4 regions of the Bacillus sp. TCT6 genome follow, and region 3 is predicted to be linked to each of the others. Evidence: riboswitches for the same ligand, from Rfam matches in the RefSeq annotation. Region 3 holds a riboswitch; each other region holds the start of a gene.
What was found. Region 3 has a riboswitch for S-adenosylmethionine ahead of AC0ONG_RS05865 (Na+/H+ antiporter NhaC family protein). Riboswitches for the same ligand answer to the same signal wherever they lie in the genome.

Region 1: another riboswitch for S-adenosylmethionine. It lies ahead of metI (cystathionine gamma-synthase/O-acetylhomoserine thiolyase); the one in region 3 lies ahead of AC0ONG_RS05865 (Na+/H+ antiporter NhaC family protein).
Region 2: another riboswitch for S-adenosylmethionine. It lies ahead of AC0ONG_RS29705 (MetQ/NlpA family ABC transporter substrate-binding protein); the one in region 3 lies ahead of AC0ONG_RS05865 (Na+/H+ antiporter NhaC family protein).
Region 4: another riboswitch for S-adenosylmethionine. It lies ahead of AC0ONG_RS00575 (cyclase family protein); the one in region 3 lies ahead of AC0ONG_RS05865 (Na+/H+ antiporter NhaC family protein).

Annotation. Positions count from the first base shown of each region.
Region 1 covers NZ_JBVYHX010000001.1:3,920,964-3,924,174, forward strand. The annotation lists gene AC0ONG_RS20000 (bifunctional homocysteine S-methyltransferase/methylenetetrahydrofolate reductase) at 1-776, opposite strand, end outside; SAM riboswitch class I at 847-956, opposite strand; SAM riboswitch class I at 1,160-1,270, shown strand; gene metI (cystathionine gamma-synthase/O-acetylhomoserine thiolyase) at 1,365-2,477, shown strand; gene metC (cystathionine beta-lyase) at 2,474-3,211, shown strand, end outside.
Region 2 covers NZ_JBVYHX010000004.1:15,639-18,849, forward strand. The annotation lists gene AC0ONG_RS29700 (methionine ABC transporter ATP-binding protein) at 1-296, opposite strand, end outside; gene AC0ONG_RS29705 (MetQ/NlpA family ABC transporter substrate-binding protein) at 309-1,121, opposite strand; SAM riboswitch class I at 1,207-1,321, opposite strand; gene AC0ONG_RS29710 (NAD(P)-dependent alcohol dehydrogenase) at 1,401-2,309, opposite strand; gene AC0ONG_RS29715 (DUF6612 family protein) at 2,466-3,211, shown strand, end outside.
Region 3 covers NZ_JBVYHX010000001.1:1,152,185-1,155,395, forward strand. The annotation lists gene gltP (glutamate/aspartate:proton symporter GltP) at 1-254, shown strand, start outside; gene AC0ONG_RS05860 (ribonuclease FAU-1 family protein) at 323-841, shown strand; SAM riboswitch class I at 962-1,067, shown strand; gene AC0ONG_RS05865 (Na+/H+ antiporter NhaC family protein) at 1,162-2,478, shown strand; gene AC0ONG_RS05870 (lmo0954 family membrane protein) at 2,660-3,016, shown strand; gene AC0ONG_RS05875 (PspA/IM30 family protein) at 3,064-3,211, shown strand, end outside.
Region 4 covers NZ_JBVYHX010000001.1:128,463-131,673, reverse strand. The annotation lists gene AC0ONG_RS00580 (PRK06851 family protein) at 73-1,182, opposite strand; SAM riboswitch class I at 1,331-1,443, shown strand; gene AC0ONG_RS00575 (cyclase family protein) at 1,529-2,161, shown strand; gene AC0ONG_RS00570 (hypothetical protein) at 2,296-2,676, opposite strand; gene AC0ONG_RS00565 (ATP-binding protein) at 2,906-3,211, opposite strand, start outside.

The DNA.
Region 1 (3,211 bases), 2.8 Mb from region 3:
CCTTGCTCAATAAATCTCGGTGTCATCGCTTCAAAATAAGCTGGGCTTCCCTCATATACATAACGTCCCTCCACATAATTCGGGAGACCTGCATTTGGGTATGCTGATAAATAGCCATTTTGCGGAATCGATATCATTTTGAAAGCTTCCGTCATATGAAGCGGCCCTAGTTGACAATTCAATCCAACAACATTTGCACCGCAATCTATAAGTTGCTTTAATATTTCATTGACATCATTTCCATTTTGAGTCGTACCTGCTTCATGTAACGCTAATTGAGCAACAATTGGAATATTCGTTTGCTTACGCAATACTTTAACGGCATGAAGTAATTCAAATTCATCGTAAAAAGTTTCTAATAGTAATCCATCAACCTGCTCTTCTAGTAAAGCCCCTGCCTGTTCAAGTAGCATAAACTCCCTTTCCATATCAGTCGTTGTAACGGCTCCGATGTGTTTCATACCACCAATTGTTCCTAAAATTGCATTTCTGTCTGTAACAGATGCTTTCGCCAGTTTTACTGCCGCTCTATTAATTTCTGTAACTTGATTTTCTAAACCATACATACGTAATTTCGTCTCATTTGCCCCATACGTATTCGTTTGAATTACATCTGCTCCAGCAGCTACATATTGTTTATGAATCGATATAATTAAGTCTGGATCAGATACATTCAATTCTTCAAAGCTACTTTGCAAACCATGTGAATGCAATAACGTCCCAACCGCACCATCACCTATTACAATTCCTTTTGATAATAAATCTAGTAATTTCACGAATCTCCCTCATTTCTATCAATATAAAAACCCCCTCTTCACTTTGAAGAGGGGGACATAATCGTTCCTCCTCTTATTATGCAAAACATTCGTTTTGCAGGTATTAGCACCGTTTCAAACATTTCGTTTGAAGGTTGCCGGGTTTCACAGGGCCTTTCCCTCCACCGCTCTCAATAAGAGTTGTCTTTATTATTTTATTTATGTAGCTAAAAGGAAATGCGTTCCCCTTTTAACAATGTTTGTTAATTTTTTAATAAATTTAGCATGCACAAAAGTAAAAGTCAATGATACTTGCGGAAAAATAAAAATTATTTAAAATAAACTTGCAATTCAATTATCTTTTGTTGTAAAGTTAAAAACATAATAAAAATTTCATACGAACATTCTTATCTAGAGAGGTAGAGGGACTGGCCCTATGACGCCTCAGCAACCATTAACAGTTTGTTAATAAGGTGCTAATTCCAGCAAATTGTGAAAGATTTGACAGATGAGAAGAAGACTCTATTCAAACCGAAAGCCTTCTTCTTAGAAGGCTTTTTTTATTTTATATTCACTTAATGTTTCAATTTAAAAAGGAGGAATTTTCACATGTCAACAATCGAAACAAAACTAGCACAAATCGGAAATCGCAGTGAAACTACAACAGGAACGGTTAATCCACCGGTTTATTTCTCAACCGCTTATCGTCACGAAGGAATTGGTAAATCTACTGGCTTTGACTATTCACGAACTGGCAATCCAACTCGCGGTCTTTTAGAACAGGCAATCGCAGACTTAGAATATGGCGAACAAGGTTATGCCTGTAGTTCAGGGATGGCGGCTGTTCTCCTCGTCCTTTCTCTATTCCGCTCTGGAGACGAACTTATTGTATCTGAAGATTTATACGGAGGAACGTATCGATTATTTTCTGAGCACGAAAAAAAGTGGAATGTTCGATGTAGATACGTAAATACACAATCTATTAAACAAATTGAGCAAGCTATCACAACTGAAACGAAGGCTATTTTCATAGAAACTCCAACTAATCCATTAATGCAAGTTACTGATATTGCTGCTGTCGCAACTGTAGCGAAAAGGCACGGACTACTTCTTATTGTAGACAACACATTCTACACACCTTATATACAGCAACCATTAACAGAGGGTGCTGACATTGTACTCCATAGCGCAACGAAATATTTAGGGGGACATAACGATGTACTAAGCGGACTTGTCGTTGCAAAAGGAATGGAACTTTGCGAGGAAATCGCTCATTATCATAATGCATCAGGCGCGGTTTTAAGCCCATTTGACTCATGGTTATTAATTCGCGGTATGAAAACGTTAGCGCTTCGCATGAGACAACATGAAGAAAATGCGAAAGCAGTTGTTGCATATTTAAATGATGAAAACGGGGTGACAGATGTATTTTATCCAGGAAGAGGCGGCATGATTTCATTCCGCCTTAAAGATGAAGCTTGGATTAATCCATTCTTACAATCTTTATCCTTAATTACATTTGCAGAAAGTCTTGGTGGTGTAGAAAGTTTAATGACTTATCCAGCAACGCAAACACATGCTGATATTCCTGAAGATATTAGAACAGCAAACGGTGTATGCAATCGTCTTCTTCGATTCTCCGTTGGCATTGAAAATAGTAACGATTTAATTCAAGACTTAAAGCAAGCCATTAAACTCGTAAAAGAAGGTGTAAAAATATGAGCTATTCTATAGATACACTCTTACTACACAACCAATATAAACATGACTCACAAACGGGCGCTGTGAACGTTCCCATTTATAACACATCAACTTTTCACCAGTTTGATGTAGATACGTTCGGAAAATATGACTATAGCAGGTCAGGAAATCCAACTCGTGAAGCTCTTGAAGATATCATTGCTTTATTAGAAGGTGGAACAAAGGGATTCGCCTTTGCATCAGGCATTGCAGCGATTTCCACTGCATTCCTCCTTCTTTCACAAGGTGATCACGTACTCATTTCAGAAGATGTATACGGAGGCACTTACAGAGTGATAACTGAGGTACTCTCCCGTTACGGTGTTTCACATACATTTATTGATATGACCAATTTAGAAGAAATAAAACAAAACATTAAACCAAATACAAAGCTCTTTTATGTAGAAACACCTTCTAACCCACTTTTAAAAGTGACAGATATCCGCGAAGTTTCTAAACTTGCAAAATCTATTGGCGCTCTTACTTTTGTTGATAATACTTTTTTGACACCACTATTCCAGAAACCACTTGAACTTGGAGCTGATGTCGTTCTTCATAGTGCTACAAAATTTATTGCTGGTCATAGTGATGTTACTGCCGGATTAGCAGTAGTAAAAGATGCAGAACTCGCTCAAAAGCTTGGATTTTTACAAAATGCATTCGGTGCTATTTTAGGGCCTCAAGATTGTTCTCTCGTACTTCGTGGCCTAAAAACA
Region 2 (3,211 bases), on a different contig from region 3:
ACGGTAACAGTTTTAAGTAAATTGAATCCTTGAAAGATCATTCCGATTTTTTGTCTCGCTTTTGCTAGTTCTTTTGTTGATAATGTTGTTAGGTCTTGTTCGTTTACAATGATATTTCCTGTCGTTGGTTTTTCTAATAGATTTACACATCGAATCAATGTGCTTTTACCAGCGCCACTATACCCAATGATTCCAAATACATCGCCTTTTTCTACTTTAAGGGAAGTAGACTTAAGAGCCTCAACATTCCCTTTTTTTGTTGTAAATACTTTGGATATGTTTTTTAATTCAATCATTATCGTCAGCTCCTACCAAGATGGTAAAACTGAACCATCAAATTTTTTCTCGATAAACTCTTTTACTTCTTTAGATTGATAAGCTTTCTTTAATTTGTTTACAACGGCATCATCTTTATTTTCAGTACGAACAACGACCCAGTTCACATATGGTGAATCTTTTCCTTCGCGGAAAATAGAATCTTTCGCTGGACTTAATTTTGCACCTAATGCAAAGTTTGTATTAATTGCAGCTGCTTTCACTTCACTTAGTTGCGTTGGTAATTGAGAAGCTTCTAATTCAACAATCTTTAAATTTTTCGGGTTTTCAATTACATCTTTCGCAGTCGCTTTTTCTGTAGCCTTCGGATCAACTTTTAAAACCCCTGCTTTTTCAAATAATTTTAAAGCTCGCAGTTCATTCGTTGGGTCATTTGGTACAGCAATTGCATCGCCCTCTTTTAAGTCTTTTACATCTTTTATGTTTTTAGAATATATGCCCATAGGGAATGTTACTGTTGAAAATACTTCAGCTAATTTCATATTGCGTTCAGCTTTAAATACATCTAAATACGATTTTGTTTGGTAGCTATTTACATCAAGGCTTTTTTCATCTAAAGATACGTTCGGCGCTACATAATCATTAAATACTTTTATATCAATTTCGAGACCATCTTTTGCTGCAACTTCTTTTACCTTTTCAAAAATTTGTTCATGTGGTCCACCTGTTACACCGACAGTAATCTTTTTCTCGTCTAATGCTTTTACCTCTTTATCTGAACTCACGCTACAGGCGCCTAATAATAATACTGCTCCGCTTACAATGCTTAATAATACCTTTTTCATCTATAAATCCCCCTTCATATACGTTCCAAAATAAAAAGCACCTCCCAAAAATAAGAGAGGTGCCGAATAGACGAAATAGATTCCTCTCTTATCGTCCAAAACGAAAACTCGTTTTGCAGGAATTAGCACCTTAGCTTATATGTTATAAGCTCGGTTGCCGGGCATCATCGGGCCAGTCCCTCCGCCACTCTTGATAAGAGTATGTGTATGTAGTTTTGAATATGGTACTAATAGTAAATCGTACAAAAAGAATTGTCAATGATATTTTCAGAATATATTTTATTTTAAGGTAATCGAAACATTTCCTTTCTTATGGCCCATTTCTACATACGTATGGGCTTCTACAACTTCTTCTAATCGGTAAGTTCTATCAATAACAGGTTTTAGCTTTTCTGTTTCAGCTAGTTGTTTTAGTAGGTTCATATCTTCTTTACTGACCTTTGCCATCATTCCATTCACAGATACATATTTTCCATTAGGCATTAATGCATCTGTACAAAGAGACTTTTTATATTTTCCAACTGCATCAAATATAATATCGTAGTGCTCGCCCTGCTTAGTAAAATCTTCTTTCATATAATCAATTACGTTGTCTGCCCCTAAGGCTGTAACTAAATCGAAATTCGAACTACTACAAATAGCTGTGACAGTCGCCCCGAAGTATTTAGCAAGTTGTACGGCAGCTGTCCCTACTGAACCAGAGGCGCCGTATATAAGTACTCGTTGCCCTTTTTTTATCTGTCCTTTTCTAAGGAAGTGCAATGCTGAAGTTCCGCCAAAAGGAATAACGGCAGCTTCTTCATATGTCACATTGGTAGGTTTTAATGCTATTAATCCACTTTCATGCACGCATGTGTATTCGGCATAACCACCAAGGTTTAGTTCTGTTAATGCAAAAACTGGATCTCCTTTTTTAAATTGTGTTACATCTGTTCCAATGTCTTCGATTTCACCGGATAACTCTACGCCAAGTATAGGTTTCCTCGGTTTTCTGAAACCTAATATGATCCGCATAGGAATCCAAAATAAGAGGGGGCTATTAAAGCCACGTATTCTACAATCTCCAGTCGATACACTTGTTGCGTGAATTTTAACTAATACTTCATTTTTTTTAGGTTTAGGCTTTTCTACATTTTGAATCTGGAGAACATTAGGTGGTCCATACTTTGTGCAAATAATTGCTTTCATAATGACCTCCTGAAATGAGTTGTTATTATTTACATCATATTTAAACTTTTTCTCAAACATGTTACTATATAGGAAAAAAATTAAAGAAGAATATTACGAATTATATAGATTTCATAGGAAAAGAGATGATATTATTTTTGGGAAGGAGGGGACGTTATGAAAAAACTTATTTTAATTTCAAGTTTAGTACTTGCAGTTGGTCTAGGAGTAGGGTGTAGTAATGAGGAAACAAAAAAGACTGATGAACCGAAAAAAGAAGCTGTGCAGAAAGAAAAGGAATTAACAGCGAAGGATGTTTTCAATAAAGCGAATGAAGCTTTTAAAAACGAAGAAAATGTAACGATGACATATGATGTGGGAATAAAGGCTGAAGGAACAGAGATGAATGTAATGAAGGCTAAAATGCAACTAGAGCCGAAGAAAAAAAACTCTCGTTCTGAAATGAATGTTTCTGGTACAGAGGTTATTGTTTATGATGTGGGTGGAAAAATTGCTGGTCAGGTGAAAAATCCTAATTCGGGTGAAGTTATGTCTGTACCAGAGGAACAATTAAATGCTAACGGAATGAATGCGACTCAAGGAATGGTAGATAATTTAGAGATTCCATCGGAAATTTTAAATAAAGTGAAGATGGAGAAAAGTGGAGATAATTATAAGCTGAAGTTTGCATTAAAAGGGAAAGAGACAGAGAGTATGCTAGCTAGTATGGATGAAAAGCAGAAACAAATGCTACAAGGCCAAAATGCAAAGATAGAAGAAATAGATGGGGAATATATTATTACAAAAGATTTTAAATATGAATCAGCAAAGATAGATATGGTTATGAGTAGCAATGGTGAAGATAAAGCGCACATTATTACGGATGCAAAGTTTACATCGTATGATAAATTTGATCCAATACA
Region 3 (3,211 bases):
CAAAAGGTATCGCAGGTGTACCGGGCGTATCATTCGTTGTATTATTAGCGACACTTGGTACAGTAGGTATTCCACCTGAAGGTTTAGCGTTCATTGCTGGTATTGACCGTATTTTAGATATGGCTCGTACAGCAGTTAACGTTGTAGGAAACTCTTTAGCAGCTGTAGTTATGTCTAAGTGGGAAGGTCAATATGACGCTGAAAAAGGACAAGCTTATTTAAAAGAGATTTCTGAAAAGGGTCAAGCTGCTTAATTATAATATGAACAAGCTCTCACATAATATGTGGGAGCTTTTCTGTATATAGAAGAGGAGCAGACATAATGAAACGTAAATATGGTGACGGTGCTTCGTGGAAGAGACTAATAGAAAAGAGTTATACGGTTAAGCAAGTGGAAGAGGGAATGCTCGGAATACTGGATATAAAAAAAGTGAGAGAGCCTAGTTGTAAAGAATATGATGGTAAAGAAATTTGTATTGCAAGTGATGGGTATACGTGGGTTCAATATTTCATTAATGGAAAGAACTTTGCGATTACAGCTATGTTAGATGATAGGCACAATTTAGTGCAATATTATATTGATGTGACGAAAGAATATGAAATAGACGATCGTGGTTTACCGTATTTTGATGATTTATATTTAGATGTAGTATTATTACCCAGCGGTAAGGTGTATATATTAGATGAAGAAGAGCTAGAGGATGCTTATAAAAGTGGCGATGTCACGAAGGAAGAGTATGAGTTAGCTTGGTACACTACGAAATGGATATTAGCAGCAATAAAAAATAGTGAATTTTATTGGATTTCAATATTGGAAGAAGAAATAGAAAAGTTAAAATGATTGTTGTATTCAAATTTTTGTATAATTACCAAAAAAATCTATACAAAAAATAATTGACTTTTGTTTTGTAAGCGAGTAAAGTTAGGGAAGAAATTATTATTAAAAAATAAATATGAAACCTTCTTATAAAGAGAGGCGGAGGGACTGGCCCTACGATGCCTCGGCAGCGGACTCGATTTCAGAGTGCTGTGCCAAATCCAGCAAGCGTGTGCTTGAAAGATGAGAAGAGTGTTTCTTATAGATGTATAAGACCTCTTCTCATCGGAAGAGGTCTTTTGTTATTCATTAGAAAAAGGTTGAAACTAGGGAGAGATGGTACTTTGAAAGAAACGAGAGGAAATGGTTTAGCTTTATTACCACTTGGGATATTTTTGGCGCTATTTATTGGTTCTGGAATTATTACAGGTGATTTCTATAAATTGCCGATACTTGTAGCGATTTCAATTGCTGTAGGAGTTGCTTTAGTGATGAATCGTAAAGAAAGTTTTAATGTGAAAGTAGAGCGGTTCGCTAAAGGTGCAGGAAATCCAGATATTATGATTATGGTATTAATTTTTGTGCTTGCTGGTGCATTTTCTGAGACTGCTAAAGGAATGGGCGGGGTAGACTCAACTGTTAATTTAGCGTTAACTATTTTACCGCCAGGATTTATCGTAGCTGGAATCTTTGTTATTGGTGCATTTATTTCATTAGCTATGGGGACTTCAATGGGAACAATTGCAGCGTTAGCACCAATTGCTGTAGGTATTAGTGGTCAAACTGATATCTCAATTGCGCTTACGATGGCTACTGTTGTTGGCGGAGCGATGTTTGGTGATAATTTATCATTTATTTCAGATACAACAATCGCAGCTGTTCGTTCACAAGGAACAGAAATGAAAGATAAGTTTAAAACGAACTTTTTAATTGTATTACCAGCGGCTATTATTACAATTGTACTATTAGTAATAGTTACTTCAGGAAGTGATACGCAGGTTAAAGCGCATAGCTTTGATTGGATAAAGATTTTACCGTACGCAGGAGTACTTATTACAGCTCTACTTGGCTGGAATGTACTTATCGTATTAACTGGTGGAACTGTACTATCTGGTGTTATCGGTCTTATAGATGGAAGTTACACGTTAGAAAGTTTCTTTAAAAGTGTAACGACTGGAATGGGCGGTATGATGGAGTTAGTATTACTTGCTATATTAATTGGCGGTATGGTTGAATTAATCCAATATAATGGTGGTATTCAATATTTAATGAATGTATTAACACGTAATATTCGTTCGAAAAAAGGAGCGGAATTTGGTATTGCTGGTTTAGTGAGTATGACGAATATGTGTACAGCAAATAATACGATTTCGATTATTTTTACAGGCCCGCTTGCAAAAAATATTGCGGATCAATATGAAATAGATCCTCGTAAATCAGCGAGTGTATTAGATCTTTTCTCATGTTGTGTGCAAGGGTTGATCCCGTACGGTGCCCAAATGTTAACGGCAGCAGGATTTGCAGCGTTATCTCCGGTTGAATTGTTACCATATGCATTTTATCCAATTTTAGTTGGAGTATGTGGGATTGTTTCTATTTTAATTGGGTTTCCAAGGTTTTCGAAAGTAGCTGAGAAAAAAAAGTATCATAAAACAGCTTAATCTAATATGAACGTTAGTAATTAAAAAACGTGCAGAGAATAGACTCTGCACGTTTTTTTGCGTAAAGGGCTGAATATGACTCGGTCTTAAGTCTGAGTTAAAAACGGTTCTTAAGCTCGTTATGGAAAGATGAAAAAATAGTTAAGATAAGAGTATCAAATCGAAGGGAGGCAAGCACAAGATGAAACAATTTCTAGCGTTTATCGCAGCCGGTATTTTGGCTTTAATTGCTCTTGGTAGTCTTGCTGGTATTGTAGGATTCGCAATCGGAGCAGGAGTTGTATATTGGAGCTATAAATCATTTGTGCGAGCTAAATCATTTTTTGGAAAGTTAGCTTGGGGTATTGTTGGTTTAATCGGTTTATCCATTGCACTTTCTCATTCACCAGCATTAATCGGTATCGCTGCTTTAGTGGTTTTATACTACGGATACCGTGAGTGGAAAAAAGAAAAAGATGTAGTTGTTGAATCTGCTCCAGAAAGTTCTAAACCATATAGCAACTTTGAAGATGAGTGGAACAAATTAATGAAAAACTAAAACAATAAATCAAATTATAATTAAAGTAGAAGAGAGGAAGATTTATAATGAAACAATCTTTATTCGGACGTGTACGCGATGCAATTTTAGCTGATTTTCATAACGTGTTAGATGAGAAGGAAAGAAAAAATCCAATTGCGATGTTAAACCAATATTTACGTGATAGTGAGCGTGAAATAACAAAAATTGAGAAGT
Region 4 (3,211 bases), 1.0 Mb from region 3:
TCGACAATACACTATTAATTTTACTACATACTAAAAAAACTGTCAGAAATTACTGACAGCCTAATGAAACGTCTATTGTTGCTTTTCAATTACAGTAGCAGCAATTCGTTCAAACTCTTTTTGAATCTCCTCTTTATATGCATCTACTATTGAAAAATCCATAGCAGCAATATAAATTCGTTCTAATTTATCACGAACCGATTTTGCTTTCGCTAAGAAAGACATCGCCTCATTCATTTTTGCTTTATATTGAATGGAGACATCACGAATTTCCTTCGCATATTTCTCATCCGTCCCTGGCGTAACAATAAGGGCATACATATCAATAATTTCATCACCCTCGCGACTTGGAAAATATTCATGTGGTGCGGTGCTATCAAAAATTGCAAATCCTAATTCTCTTACGATAACCATATCAAGACTATTCGGGTCAAATCCGCAATGATATACTTCAACTTCAAACCCTTTTTCCTCAGCTGCCTTAGCTAACTTTTTGAGCATCGTTGATTTTCCAGAGCCTGGGCGCCCTTTTATAAAATAACGATGTGGTAACCCTTCTGTTAAATTAGGAACAAAATCAACTGCTCCTTTCGGTGTAGCAGCTCCTAAAAAACGATGTTTTACAAGCGATTGTCTCCCGCTTTTATCTGCAAATAATTTCTGGATTAGCTGATTGGTTAGTTCATTTGCTTTATTAAAATCTATATTATCAATATATATCTTCTCCCACTCATCATGTATAACCAATGCCTCTTTAAAACGTGCGTAAGCAGACTGAAAAGCTTTGCTTGCTTCTGAAACAAATCTTTCAATTTCTAACTTCTGCTTTCTTAGTTTATCTGAGTCCCAAGCAATTCCTAAATTTATATACTCTTCAACAACTCCTGGCATTTTTGGCTCAATAACATGCGGCGATGTCCCATCAACAATTCCTACTTTTAATTTTGGGATAATTACACCATCAACCGATTTATTATCAGAAGAACAATGTAACAATTCAATATCATATCCTTTTTCAATCCATTCACGACCTATTGCCTTTATTAAAGAAGATTTTCCCGTTCCTGGGCCACCCTTTAAGATAAATAATCTGTCTAATCCTTTTAAATTCTCTTCGTATAAATTGTGAAATCCCCTAGCTGTATTACCACCAGCATAATAATTTAATACATTTCCTGTCACTGCACTCACTCCTTCGCAGCATTCTATTTACATAACCTACAATATGCGAGCAGCTTTATTTGGGTGAATACCTATTTTGTATTGCACGAAAAAAGGAAATGAATTACAATTTAACTATCGGAAAATTACGATTTCAAAATTAAATACTTCTTTATCAAGAGAGGCAGAGGGACCGGCCCTTTGAAGCCCAGCAACCTCAGTTTATACAAACTGAATAGGTGCTAATTCCTGCAAAATGCATTGCATTTTGGAAGATAAAACTCAACTAGCATGTAAAGCTCATCTTTCTTGATACTGAAGGATGAGCTTTTTATTATTTGAAAAATATATATTGGAGGTATGTAAAATGAAAGTAATTGATTTATCGCAAACATTTGAAAATAATATGTCTCAATTTCCTGGAACACCTAAAATACAACTAGAAGCTGTTACAAGTGTTGAAGAATCAGGCTATCAAGTTACAGATTTTCATTCTGTCGTTCATGTTGGCACGCATTGTGATGCTCCTGCGCATTTTATTTCAGGCGCAACGACCATCGATCAATTACCGCTGGATCAATTTGTAGGTGAAGCTGTTCTTATAGATGTAACACATATTCAAGAGCGAAAATTACCTAAGGCAGTATTGCATAATACTGACATAAAAGAAGGTGATATTGTTATTTTTCATTCTAATCTATCCACCAAATGGAATACAGAAGCTTATGAGAAAGAAGCATTTTATCTTTCTGAAGAATTAGCTGAAGAATTAGTTCAATTAAAAGTAAAATCTATCGGTTTAGATTTCATTTCTCCTGATGAAGTCACAACAGAAACATCACCGATTCATCACATATTACTAGGGAATAATATTTACTTAATTGAAAACTTAACAAATCTAGATGCTATCGAAACAAAACGTTTCTTTTTCTCAGCCGCACCTTTAAAAATTAAAAATAGTGACGGTGCTTTCGCAAGAGCATTTGCTGTTATATTTTAAACACAACCTATAAAGTGAACCTTTAATCAGTGGGGGTTTTGTTCATCCCACACCTAACTTCTTTGCTTCCGCTGAATTTTGAGGTGGGGGTCTTACTGCCCGGCAAATAGCGGGATTAAAAAAAGCAAAGGCCACTACTGGTCTTTGCTTCTATATTTTCTATTTAAATTAAGAAAGAATTGTTCCACACGGGGACGCACCCAAGCTAAACAATCTATCTCTTTCTTCTTTGTGCAAGCTATCTCTTCTCCATCTACCATTTCAACAAGTTCTAGTTCTAACAGTTGCCTCGTGAATGCTAACATATTCACTTCTTCAGATGGATACTCTTCTTTTAATTTCTCCTCAATTTCTCCCAATAAAAAACCGTCACGCATCATTGCCAATGCATCAATCCAAAGTGGCGGCATTTCATATTTTTCTCCTGTAATTGTATCTTTTACAATATAATTCTTTTGCTCTTTTCGAAATTGAATCGTGTGTAAACATACAGTCGAATTTAATGTTAATTCCATCATACCACCTCTTTCATAATATCTGCATAGAAAAAAGGATGCGCGTGCACCCCTTCTTATCTTTTCATAACACTACTGAACCGTTACATGAGTAATCAATCTCATGTCGATATTTTCCTCCATTATAAACGAAGTATTTTATAAAAAAAACCCTTCTTGAAACATTTTATAAAATGTTTATATTTACACAACAAGAACACTTTTCTGAAAAATCTTTTCTCCCAATACATTAAACGGTCGGCAGAAAAATTTCTACTTTCGTTCCTACTCCTAGACTACTTTGGATCGTGATACTCCCTTGATGTTCCTTAATAATTTTATATGTAATCATTAATCCAAGTCCTGTACCAGTCTCCTTTGTTGTGTAAAATGCCTTGCCGATTTTTTCCAACTTTTCATTCTCTATACCAAATCCTTGGTCTTCAACAGAAATACACAAATGTCCTTGCGTTTTTTGATATGCACGGATATGAATTTCTCCGCCCTCTGGCATTGATTCTATTCCATTTTTAATGATATTTAATAACACTTGTTT